2 regions of the Streptomyces sp. NPDC055632 genome follow, and region 2 is predicted to be linked to the other one. Evidence: predicted binding sites of a transcription regulator. Region 2 holds the regulator's gene; the other holds the start of a gene.
The links. The regulator HspR, encoded in region 2, represses chaperone genes until heat shock. The targets are predictions, from matches to a motif close to TTGAGNNNNNNNNNCTCAA.
Positions count from the first base shown of each region.

Region 1 (6,163 bases), on a different contig from region 2:
AGACAGACGAGGAGGTCGAACTCGGTCGGGGTCAGGTGCACGTCCTCCGTCCGGACCCGGACCCGCCGCTGCGCGTGGTCGATCTCCAGCTCGCCCAGGCGCAGGATGCCGCTGCGCGGGGTGACCGCGGCGAGCGCGGCCCGCTCGACCCGGCGGAGGAGCACGTGCACCCGGGCGGCCAGCTCGCGCATCGAGAACGGCTTCGTCATGTAGTCGTCCGCGCCGACGCCGAGGCCGACCAGCATGTCGGTCTCGTCGTCGCGGGCGGTCAGCATGAGGACCGGGACGGGCCGCTGGGCCTGGACTCTGCGGCACACCTCCAGGCCGTCGAAGCCGGGCAGCATGATGTCCAGGACCATCAGGTCGGGCTGCCAGGCCTCGGCGGCGTCGACGGCGGCGGGGCCGTCGGTCGCGGTCTGCACGAGGAAGCCCTCGGCGCGCAGCCGGGCGGAGATCGCCTCGACGATCGTGGCGTCGTCCTCGACCACCAGGACGCGCCGCTGGGCCCCCGGAGTGGCCGCCGCACCGTGGTGAGTGGTGTGTGTCTGCTCCATTGCCCCGCCTCGCGTCGCCGATGTCGGTGCAGCAGCCTAGAGGTACCGGCGGTGTCCCGGCTATCCAGGAGTCAGCCGGGACGCACGGCGAGGTGGACCGCGTCCGGGACGCCCCGGGCAACGGGGATCTCTTCCGTCCGTACCCCGCTGAATCCGGCATTCCGCAAGGTTGCTTCGAAATCCCCGGAGGGCCGCGCGGACCACACGGCGAGGATCCCACCGGGGTTCAACCGGTCCGCGCAGGCCGCCAACCCCTCGGCGGAGTAAAGGGATTCGTTGTCCTCGGTGACGGTCCAGTCGGGGCCGTTGTCGATGTCGAGGCAGAGGGCGTCGTAGGTGTCGGCGGAGGTGTGGACGTGCTCCACCAGGTCCGTGTGCAGGATCACGGTCCGGGGATCGGCGAGCGCGGCCCCGGAGATCGCGGCGAGCGGGCCCCGCCGGTGCCAGTCGATGATCGCCTCCTCGCGCTCGGCGACCACGATCCGGCCCCAGCGGGGGTCGGCGGCGGCGTGGGCGAGGGAGAAGCCGACGCCGAGACCGCCGACGAGGACGGAGGCGCCGGCCCGGCGCTCCTCGGGGAGCGAGGCGAGGGCCGCGTCGACCAGGAGCCGCTCGGAGCGCCCGTCGGAGGTGTCCATCAGGAAGGTGCCGTTGGCGATGATCTCGTAGTGCTCGTCGCGGCGCCGCAGGACGACCTCTCCGTGGGGTCCTTCGCGCCGGTCGAGGGTCACGGTTCCCGACATCGTCACTCCGCTCTCGTCGTCTCGTCGGATGGTTCCCGCCATCCTGGCCGCGCGGTGGTGACGATCACAAACGCGTTACGGGAACGGCCGGTCGTGGCCCACCCCCTCTCCCGGGAGGCCCTCCCCCGACCCTCCGACCTGCTCCGGTCCCACCACCGCCCCGACCCCGGGAGGTCGCGGGCCGGGCCGCCCGGAGCGCACCGCCCGCCGGTCCGTCCGACGTCCCGCCCCCGTCCCCCGAGCGCCCGCCGCCCCTTCGCCGGCCGCCGCGAGCAGCGGGTCGAGGACGACGGCCGGAAGCCGGTCGGAGGGCCCGGCGCCGGGGGCTGTTTCCAGCCATCGGGCGGCCCGGGCGGCGACCGCCGCCGTACCGGCGAGGGCGGCGGGCGCGCTGGGCGGGGCGGGGGAACGGGAGTGGAGGAGCAGAGGGGAGAAGGGGTGCGCGGGGAAGCGGGGGAGGGAGGGGCCTCACGGGTCACGGTCCGGGAAAGCGCTGCTCGGAGGCGTGCCCCCCGAGCTCACGGGCTCGTCGGCGGCCCGCCCTCCGGGAGGGCGTCGAAGACGCGCTGGAGCGCGGGCGGCCGGTCGTCGTCGCCCGCGACGACCACGCGGTGGCGGTAGGCCACCTCGTACTGGAAGCCGTCGGCGATCGGCCGTCCGGTCGGCCGCGCCGGGACGAGGGCGAACGCGGGGTCCTCCAGGGCCGCGCGCAGCTCGGCGGCCTCGGCGGGGGTCTGCCGGCCGGTCCGGGGCGGCTTGTCGCCGGAGCGGATCGTCCATCCCCCGTCCCGGTGGACGACGAGCCGGTTCCTGACCCCGGCGAAGCCGCCGGTGACGGTCACCCGGACGAGGACCTGGCCCGGCCGGGGGTCGTCCCGCGGGGCGCTCGGCCCGGTCGTGGCGCCGGGGGTGCCGGGGCTGCTCGGTCCGGGCGTGGTTCCGGGAGCGCCCGGACCGGTCGTCGGGCCGGACGCGCTCGGTCCGGACGCGCTCCCCGGTGCGCCGAGCGCCGGGGGAGCCCCGGTGTCCGCGCCGCAGCCGGTCGCGCCGCCCGCCAGGACCGCCGCGAGCAGCACGGCCCCGCATCGCCTTCCCCGTCCGCCTCGCCTCGTGGGACTCATGGGAGGAGCATGCCCGGCGGGCCGCCTCCCCGCAGCCGGACGACCGGATTCCGCCGCCGTCCGGAGCGTCCGGGGCTCAGCCCTCCCCCCGTACGATCCCGGTCAGCGGCCCCCGGTACTCCCAGCCCAGCGCGGCGTAGAGCTGTCGGCCGTCCGTGGTGGCGGAGAGCACTCCGGTCGCGGCGCCCGCCTGCGCGGCGGCGGCCTCCAGGGTGAGCACGACGTTCGCGCCGAGGCCCCGGCGCCGGTGCGCCGCGTCCGTCTCGATCTGGTCGGCGACGGCGGTGGCGCCGGTCGGGGCGATCTGCCCCCGGGCGGCGAGGGTGCCGTCCGGGGCGAGGATCCGGACCCGGACGACGCCGTCCCGGACCTCGACGGTCCGGGCGTACCCCTCGGGCGGCGAGGGGCGGACGCCGGGGTCCAGCGGCTTGACCATCATGAAGCCGGGGTCGTCGGGGATCGTCCACCCCTCGGTGATCCACGGCGCCACCTCCCCGGCGTCCGCCATCACCTTGAGCCAGCTGTACGGCTCGGTGAGCCGCTCGCAGAGCGCGCCGACGGTGGCCGCGTCGGGGGCGGGCAGCACGTGCCGCAGGACGTGCCGGGGGAGGCCCACGTCGATCCGGTGACCCCACGGCTGGTCGACGGCGGTCGGGGTGCCCCGGGAGACGGTCCAGCCCTCCACCCAGGCCGATGTAATGGCTCGCATATCCATGGAGGTATTACATCGGCCGATCGGTGGGCGTGCGAGGGTGATCGCTCAGAGCGAACGGGCGTCCGGGAACATTGAGGGGCTCACAAGCATTGAGTCCGTACAGCTCAACTTGACTGCCGAAGGGGAGATCATGGCTTCCGAGTCCATGGCGTCCGCGCCGCTCACTCTGCCTGTGCTGCCGCTCGACGACGAGGTCGTGCTGCCCGGAATGGTGGTGCCGCTGGACCTGTCCGACAACGACGTACGGGCCGCCGTCGAGGCCGCCCAGGCCGCCGCACGGCCGGGAGGGGGAAAGCCGCGGGTGCTGCTCGTGCCCCGCGTCGACGGCACCTACGCCGGGACCGGCGTCCTCGGGACCGTCGAGCAGGTGGGACGCCTGTCCGACGGCGACCCGGGCGCGCTGGTGCGCGGCCGCGGCCGCGTCCGCATCGGTGCCGGGACGACCGGCCCCGGCGCCGCCCTGTGGGTCGAGGGCACCGCCGTCGAGGAGACCCTGCCCGACCCGCTGCCCGGCTCCGTGACCGAACTGGTCAAGGAGTACAAGGCGCTGGCCACCACCTGGCTCAAGAAGCGCGGTGCCTGGCAGGTCGTCGACCGCGTCCAGCAGATCGACGGCGTCGGCGCCCTCGCCGACAACTCCGGCTACTCGCCCTTCCTGACCGTCGCCCAGCGGATCGAACTCCTGGAGACCGCCGACCCGGTCGCCCGGCTGCGCCTCGCCACCGCCCAGCTCCGCGAGCACCTCGCCGAGCAGGACGTCGCCGAGACCATCGCCAAGGACGTCCAGGAGGGCGTCGACAAGCAGCAGCGCGAGTTCCTGCTCCGCCGCCAGCTCGAAGCCGTCCGCAAGGAGCTCCGCGACCTCAACGGTGAGGCCGAGGGCGACGAGTCCGACGACTACCGCGCCCGCGTGGAGGCCGCCGACCTGCCCGAGAAGGTGCGCGAGGCCGCCCTCAAGGAGGTCGAGAAGCTGGAGCGGTCCAGCGACCAGTCCCCCGAGGGCTCCTGGATCCGCACCTGGCTCGACACGATCCTCGAACTGCCCTGGAACGAGCGGACCGAGGACCGGTACGACATCCGGGGCGCCCGCGCGGTGCTCGACGCCGAGCACGCGGGCCTGGACGACGTGAAGGAGCGGATCACCGAGTACCTGGCGGTGCGCAAGCGGCGCGCCGACCGCGGTCTCGGCGTGGTCGGCGGGCGCCGGGGCGGCGCCGTCCTCGCCCTCGTCGGCCCGCCCGGCGTCGGCAAGACCTCCCTCGGTGAGTCCGTCGCCCACGCGATGGGCCGCGAGTTCGTCCGGGTCGCCCTCGGCGGCGTCCGGGACGAGGCGGAGATCCGCGGCCACCGGCGTACGTACGTGGGCGCCCTGCCCGGCCGGATCGTCCGCGCGATCAAGGAGGCCGGGTCCATGAACCCGGTGGTCCTGCTCGACGAGATCGACAAGGTCGGCTCCGACTTCCGCGGCGACCCCGCGGCGGCCCTCCTCGAAGTCCTCGACCCGGCGCAGAACCACACCTTCCGCGACCACTACCTGGAGGTCGAGCTCGACCTCTCCGACGTGGTCTTCCTGGCCACCGCGAACGTCCTGGAGTCCATCCCGGAGGCCCTCCTCGACCGCATGGAACTGGTGCGGCTCGACGGCTACACCGAGGACGAGAAGGTCGTCATCGCCCGCGACCACCTGCTGCCCCGGCAGCTGGAGCGGGCGGGCCTGGAGCCCGGCGAGGTCGTCCTGGAGGAGGCGTCGCTGCGGAAGCTGGCCGGCGAGTACACCCGCGAGGCGGGCGTCCGCACCCTGGAGCGGGCGGTCTCCCGGCTGCTGCGGAAGGTCGCGGCCCAGCACGAACTGGGCGACCGCGAGCTGCCGTTCACGGTCCGCCCGGAGGACCTGCGGGAGCTGATCGGGCGCCCGCACCACGTGCCCGAGTCGGCGCAGGACCCGGCCGAGCGCCGGACGTCCGTGCCGGGCGTCGCCACCGGACTCGCGGTGACCGGCGCGGGCGGTGACGTCCTCTTCGTGGAGGCCTCCCTGGCCGACCCGGAGACCGGCGCCGCCGGCCTCACCCTCACCGGACAGCTGGGCGACGTGATGAAGGAGTCGGCGCAGATCGCGCTCTCCTTCCTCCGCTCGCACGGCGCGGAGCTGGAGCTGCCCGTCACCGGCCTCAAGGACCGGGGCGTGCACATCCACTTCCCGGCGGGCGCGGTCCCCAAGGACGGGCCGAGCGCGGGCGTCACCATGACGACCGCCCTGGCCTCCCTGCTGAGCGGCCGGCTCGTCCGCACGGACGTGGCCATGACCGGCGAGGTCTCCCTCACCGGCCGGGTCCTGCCGATCGGCGGCGTGAAGCAGAAGCTGCTCGCCGCGCACCGGGCGGGCATCACCACCGTCGTGATCCCCAAGCGGAACGAGGCCGACCTGGACGACGTCCCGGCCGAGATCCTGGAGAAGCTGGAGGTCCACCCCGTGACGGACGTCCGGCAGGTCCTGGAGATCGCCCTCGCCCCGGCGGAGGTGCCGGTGGGCGTGGCCGCGTAACCCCTCGTCAGGAGCGGGGCGTTCCCTCGGGGGCGCCCCGCTCCGGCACGTCCGGACGCCGGTCCGGGGGCGGGTCCGCGATGTCAGTCCCGGCTGTCATGATCGTACGCATGAACGAAGACGCCTTCTGGGCTCTCATCGACGAGTTGAGCGGCCGCCCCGGCACCCGGGACGAGCGGCTGGAGTGGCTGGAGGGGGAGCTGCTGCGGCGTCCGGCCGAGGAGAGCGTGGCGTTCCAGGTGCGCCTGGAGAAGGCGTGCGGGGCGGCCGACACGCACGCGCTGTGGAGGGCGGCGAACCGGATCGAGGGCGGCGGCTGCACGGACGACGGCTTCCACTACTTCACGCTCTGGCTGGTGGGCCAGGGACGGAAGGTGTACGCGTCGGTGCTCGCCGACCCGGACGCGCTGGCCGACGTGTCCGACGTACGGGCGCTCGTGGGGCGGCACCACGACGACTGGGACGACGACGAGTGGCCCGAGTGGGAG
Region 1 is NZ_JBSHHY010000025.1:104,614-110,776, forward strand. Features, by position in the region: gene ACWGSR_RS27325 (response regulator transcription factor) at 1-554, opposite strand, end outside; gene ACWGSR_RS27330 (spermidine synthase family protein) at 626-1,297, opposite strand; gene ACWGSR_RS27335 (hypothetical protein) at 1,816-2,373, opposite strand; gene ACWGSR_RS27340 (GNAT family N-acetyltransferase) at 2,495-3,133, opposite strand; gene lon (endopeptidase La) at 3,264-5,675, shown strand; gene ACWGSR_RS27350 (DUF4240 domain-containing protein) at 5,786-6,163, shown strand, end outside.
Region 1: the regulator HspR is predicted to act here: its motif matches at 3,223-3,241, upstream of lon (endopeptidase La).

Region 2 (6,163 bases):
CGGCGACGGCGTCGTCGAGGTGAAGGCCACCAACGGTGACAACCACCTCGGTGGCGACGACTGGGACCAGCGCGTCGTCGACTACCTGGTGACCCAGTTCCAGAACGGCCACGGCGTGGACCTGGCCAAGGACAAGATGGCCCTCCAGCGTCTGCGCGAGGCGGCCGAGAAGGCGAAGATCGAGCTCTCGTCCTCGACCGAGACCACGATCAACCTGCCCTACATCACGGCCTCCGCCGAGGGCCCGCTGCACCTGGACGAGAAGCTCACGCGCGCCCAGTTCCAGCAGCTGACCTCGGACCTCCTGGAGCGCTGCAAGGTTCCGTTCCACAACGTCATCAAGGACGCGGGCATCGCCCTCTCCGAGATCGACCACGTCGTCCTCGTCGGCGGCTCGACCCGCATGCCGGCCGTCGCCGAGCTGGTCAAGGAGCTCACCGGTGGCCGCGAGGCCAACAAGGGCGTGAACCCGGACGAGGTCGTCGCCATCGGCGCCGCCCTCCAGGCCGGCGTCCTCAAGGGCGAGGTCAAGGACGTCCTGCTCCTCGACGTCACCCCGCTGTCCCTCGGCATCGAGACCAAGGGCGGCATCATGACCAAGCTCATCGAGCGCAACACCACGATCCCGACCAAGCGGTCCGAGATCTTCACGACGGCCGAGGACAACCAGCCGTCCGTGCAGATCCAGGTCTACCAGGGCGAGCGCGAGATCGCGGCGTACAACAAGAAGCTCGGCATGTTCGAGCTGACCGGCCTCCCGCCGGCCCCGCGCGGCGTCCCGCAGATCGAGGTCGCCTTCGACATCGACGCCAACGGCATCATGCACGTGACCGCGAAGGACCTGGGCACGGGCAAGGAGCAGAAGATGACCGTCACCGGCGGCTCCTCGCTGCCGAAGGACGAGGTCGACCGGATGCGCCAGGAGGCCGAGCAGTACGCGGAGGAGGACCACCGCCGCCGCGAGGCCGCCGAGTCCCGCAACCAGGGCGAGCAGCTCGTCTACCAGACGGAGAAGTTCCTCAAGGACAACGAGGACAAGGTCCCCGGCGACGTCAAGGCCGAGGTCGAGGAGGCCCTCGCCGAGCTGAAGGAGAAGCTCAAGGGCGAGGACACCGCCGAGATCCGCACCGCCACCGAGAAGGTCGCAGCCGTCTCGCAGAAGCTGGGCCAGGCGCTGTACGCCGACGCCCAGGGCGCCCAGGCGGCCGGCGACGCCGGTGCCGCCGGCCAGGCGAAGGCCGACGACGACGTCGTCGACGCCGAGATCGTGGACGACGAGCCCAAGAAGGGCGGTCAGGCGTGACCGAGGAGACCCCGGGCTTCGAGGAGAAGCCCGACGTCCCCTCCGGCGCCACCCCTGACGACGCCGCCGAGGCCGTCGAGGACTCCGCCCAGGAGGACGCGACGGCCCCGGCCGGGGACGCAAGCAGCCAGAAGCCGGCCGGTACCGCGGGCCTCACCGCCCAGCTGGACCAGGTGCGCTCCGCGCTCGACGAGCGCACCGCGGACCTCCAGCGGCTCCAGGCCGAGTACCAGAACTACCGCCGCCGCGTGGAGCGGGACCGGGTCACGGTCAAGGAGATCGCCGTCGCGAGCCTCCTGTCCGAGCTCCTTCCCGTGCTCGACGACGTCGGCCGGGCCCGGGACCACGGCGAGCTCGTGGGCGGGTTCAAGTCGGTGGCCGAATCGCTGGAGACCGTCGTCGCCAAGATGGGTCTGCAGCAGTTCGGCAAGGAGGGCGAGCCCTTCGACCCGACGATCCACGAGGCCCTGATGCACTCGTACGCGCCGGACGTCACCGAGACGACCTGCGTGGCGATCCTGCAGCCCGGGTACCGGATCGGCGAGCGGACCATCAGGCCCGCCCGCGTGGCCGTCGCCGAGCCCCAGCCGGGCGCGGCCCCGGCCAAGGACGAGAAGCAGTCGGCCGACGAGGAGAGCGGTGCCCCCGAGGAGGGGTGACGCAACGATCGTCCGGAAGGAGGGACGTCGATGAGCACGAAGGACTTCGTCGAGAAGGACTACTACAAGGTCCTCGGCGTCCCCAAGGACGCCACCGAGGCCGAGATCAAGAAGGCGTACCGGAAGCTCGCCCGCGAGAACCATCCGGACGCCAACAAGGGCGACACCAAGGCCGAGGAGCGCTTCAAGGAGATCTCCGAGGCGAACGACGTCCTCGGTGACCCCAAGCGGCGCAAGGAGTACGACGACGCCCGCGCGCTCTTCGGGAACGGCGGCCTCCGGGCCGGCGGTCCCGGGGGCGGCGGCTCGTTCAACTTCGACCTGGGCGACCTCTTCGGAGGCGCCCAGGGCGGCCCCGGCGGCTTCGGCGGCGGGGGCGGCGGCATCGGGGACGTCTTCGGCGGCCTGTTCAACCGCGGCGGGGGCGGCGCCCGCACCCAGCCGCGGCGCGGCCAGGACGTCGAGTCCGAGGTGACGCTCAGCTTCACCGAGGCCATCGAGGGCGCGACCGTGCCGCTGCGGATGTCCAGCCAGCAGCCGTGCACGGCGTGTTCGGGCACCGGCGACAAGAACGGCACCCCCCGGGTGTGCCCGACCTGCGTCGGCACCGGGCAGGTCTCGCGCGGCAGCGGCGGCGGCTTCTCGCTCACCGACCCCTGCGCGGACTGCAAGGGGCGCGGCCTCATCGCCGAGACCCCCTGCGACGTCTGCAAGGGCAGCGGCCGGGCCAAGTCCTCCCGCACCATGCAGGTCCGCATCCCGGCCGGCGTGAGCGACGGCAAGAAGATCCGGCTGCGCGGCAAGGGGGCGCCGGGCGAGCGCGGCGGGCCCAACGGCGACCTGTACGTCGTCGTGCACGTCGACGCCCACCCGGTCTTCGGCCGCCAGGACGACAACCTCACGGTCACGGTGCCGGTCTCCTTCACGGAGGCGGCGCTCGGCGGCGAGGTCAAGGTGCCGACCCTCGGCGGCCCCGCGGTCACCCTCAAACTGCCCGCGGGCACGCCGAACGGCCGGAAGATGCGGGCCCGGGGCAAGGGCGCGGTCCGCAAGGACGGCACGCGCGGCGACCTGCTCGTCACGGTCGAGGTCGCCGTGCCGAAGGAGCTGGACGACAAGGCACGCGAGGCCCTGGAGACCTATCGCGAGGCGACCGCCTCCGAGGACCCGCGGGCCGAGCTGTTCCAGGCCGCGAAGGGAGCGTGACCCGGTGGAAGGGCGCCGACGCAATCCGTACGAACTGACCGACGAGTCGCCGGTGTACGTCATCTCGGTGGCGGCCCAGCTCTCCGGTCTGCACCCCCAGACCCTCCGTCAGTACGACCGGCTCGGTCTGGTCTCCCCGGACCGCACGGCGGGCCGGGGGCGGCGCTACTCGGCCCGCGACATCGAACTGCTCCGCCAGGTGCAGCAGTTGTCGCAGGACGAGGGCATCAACCTGGCCGGGATCAAGCGCATCATCGAACTGGAGAACCAGGTCGCGGCGCTCCAGAGCCGGATCGCCGAGCTGTCGGCGGCGGTGGACGGCGCGGCGGCGGCGATGCGGCAGCGCGAGGCCCAGGTGCACGCCTCCTACCGGCGCGACCTCGTGCCGTACCAGGACGTGCAGCAGGCCAGCGCGCTGGTGGTCTGGCGCCCCAAGCGCGGCGAGTAGCCCCGCACTTCGCCCTCATGCCACGAGGCCCCCTCCGCACCCGCGGAGGGGGCCTCGCGCGCGTCCCGGGGGATCAGGGGATCAGCTCGGTCACGATGTCGCCGACCGTCTCCCACCAGGGGGCCGCGCCCGTGCCGAAGGCGGCGGCGAGGGCGGTGCCGACGGCGAGGTCGAGCGGTTCGGGGGCGCGGTCCGGCGGCCACTCGGCGTCCACGCGCCCGTCCCCGCCGGAGACCAGGGTGCCGAGCCGCCGCCCGTCCCGGGTCAGCCGGCTCTCCGCGTACGAGCAGGGGACGAGCCGGTGGCGGACCCCGCCGGTGACGGCGTCCACCCGGTAGGAGCGGCGCAGCAGCCGCCCCCGGGCGGGGCGGAGGACGGCCGGGGCGCCGTCCACGGTGAGCGCGAGGAGGGCCGCCTTGCGGGTGCCGATCGGGACGTGGTCCACGGGCGCGGTCCCGGGGGCCCGTACGAGCTCCACGACGGGCAGTCCCGGCCCGGAGACGCGCAGGGTCCCGGCGGGCCCGTCGAGTTCGATCCGTACGTCCGCGTCCATGTCCATGGGGGTGTTCACCGTGCTGGTTCGTCCTGTTCGAGGATGCCGGACCGGGCGATGAGGTAGCCGAGCTGGGCCCGGCTGCCGCTGCCGAGGGTGGCGGCGAGTTTGGCGATGTGGGCCCGGCAGGTGCGCACGTTCATCCCGAGCCGGCGGGCGATGGCCTCGTCCACGTGCCCCTCGACGAGGAGCCGGGCGATGGAGCGCTGGACGCCGCCGATGCCGTCCACGGACGGCTTGTAGGGGATCTCCTCGTCCCAGGGCACGCCGTGCAGCCAGAACTGCTCGAAGACGCCGACGAGGTACTGGACGAGCCCTTCGTGGCGCAGTTCCAGGGCGACCTGGCGGTCGCTGCGGGCCGGTACGAAGGCCACCTTCCGGTCGACGATGATCAGCCGGTCGATGATCTCTTCCAGGGTGCGCAGGGCGAGCCCGTAGGGGGCGACCCGCTCGACGTAGGCCAGGGTGGCGGGGTGGTGCCGGGCGGTGTGCTGGTAGAGCGTGCGCATGCGGACGCCCCGGTCGAGCAGGGGTTCCATGCGGCGCAGGGCCGCTTCGAGGGTCTCGGGCCGGCGTCCGCTGCCCGGCTGGACGGTGAGGAGCTCCGTCGTGCACTCGTTGATGACGCGGTCCAGCGTGGCGTTGATGACGCTGAGGCCTTCGAGGACGGTGATCGCCTGTGTGGCGGAGGGGTCCGGCGTGTGGATCGCGAGGAACGGCTCGAACACGTCGGCCAGGGCGATGGCGTGCTGGCGGCGCGCCTGGATCTCCTGCTCTATGGGGTGGATGAGCTGGTTCAGGGCGATCGTGGGCGGGATCGGGTGCAGCCACTGGCTGTCGTCCGGATCCGGGTGCAGGAGCGACAGTTCCTTCAGGCAGGGGGCGGCCTCGGCCTCGGAACGGGCTATTCGGCCCGTGCGGAGGGCTTTCGCGTACAGGTCCTTGCCCACGGCGCACAGTTCCCCGCGACTGTGCTTATGTGTGGAAGCGTCACATTCAAGCCCCATTTACACCCCCTCAGGGTCATGCATTACAGGAACATGATGCCCGGCTTGGGTGGTGAAAAGGAGCTGGTGTGAGCCATCGTCTAAAGCGCGGGGGGGAGGTAGTGATCAAAAGAGGTGGAGATCGGCCATGACCAGGATGGTTCGTGCACTTGGCGCCATAGCCGTTGCGGCGGCTGCTCTCGGTGCGCTCGCCGTTGGCGAGCCCTCGTGGGAGACGCACCCGGCGCACTCGGTGGCGGGGCAGAACGAGCCCTCGTGGGAGACCGCCCCGGCGCGCGAGCTGCTCGCCAAGCCCGGTGAGCCCTCGTGGGAGACCGCCCCGGCACATGGGGTGCTCGCCAAGCCGGGCGAGCCCTCGTGGGAGGTCGCCCCGCTGGAGGGGGAGCCCTCCTGGGAGATCGCGCCCAGGGGCGTCGGAGCGTGAGCGTCCCACCGGACGACCGCAGGTTCCGTCGGGAGATGGCCTCGGCCTACCGGTCGGGCTGGCACTTCGTCGACCTCGCCACGGCCATCCCCCACCGTGGCGACTCGCTGAAGGTCACCCTCTTCGGAGAACCGATCGTCGTCGCACGGGAGCAGGACGAGGACGTCCGCGCCTACCGGTGCCTGCGCCGGCCGCGCGGCGCCCCGCAGCCCATCCGCTGTGCCATCCGGTACGGCATGATCTTCGTCAACCTCGACCAGCGTGACCACCAGCTGATCGAACCCGAGACCATCACCGCCACCCCCCGCAGTGCCTGAGCGATCCCCCCGTCGTTGTAGGTCGCCCAGGTACTTCCCCCACACAGCGGCGCCATCGCGGACCTGAAACGCGATGGCGCCGCTGTGCTGCGCCCGTGTTTTTTCCGGACGCCCGTGTTCTTCCCGGGCGCCCGTGTTCCTTCCGGGCCCCCGGTCCGCCTCAGGCGCGGCCCATCGCCCGCGTGAGGGCGATCTCGATCACGACCCGGTCCGGGTTCGGGGCCGGCGTGCGGCCGTAGCGCTCCG
Region 2 is NZ_JBSHHY010000002.1:430,219-436,381, forward strand. Features, by position in the region: gene dnaK (molecular chaperone DnaK) at 1-1,303, shown strand, start outside; gene grpE (nucleotide exchange factor GrpE) at 1,300-1,962, shown strand; gene dnaJ (molecular chaperone DnaJ) at 1,993-3,168, shown strand; gene ACWGSR_RS04595 (heat shock protein transcriptional repressor HspR) at 3,173-3,616, shown strand; gene ACWGSR_RS04600 (hypothetical protein) at 3,690-4,175, opposite strand; gene ACWGSR_RS04605 (helix-turn-helix transcriptional regulator) at 4,184-5,176, opposite strand; gene ACWGSR_RS04610 (hypothetical protein) at 5,304-5,600, shown strand; gene ACWGSR_RS04615 (Rieske (2Fe-2S) protein) at 5,597-5,917, shown strand; gene ACWGSR_RS04620 (pyridoxamine 5'-phosphate oxidase family protein) at 6,078-6,163, opposite strand, start outside.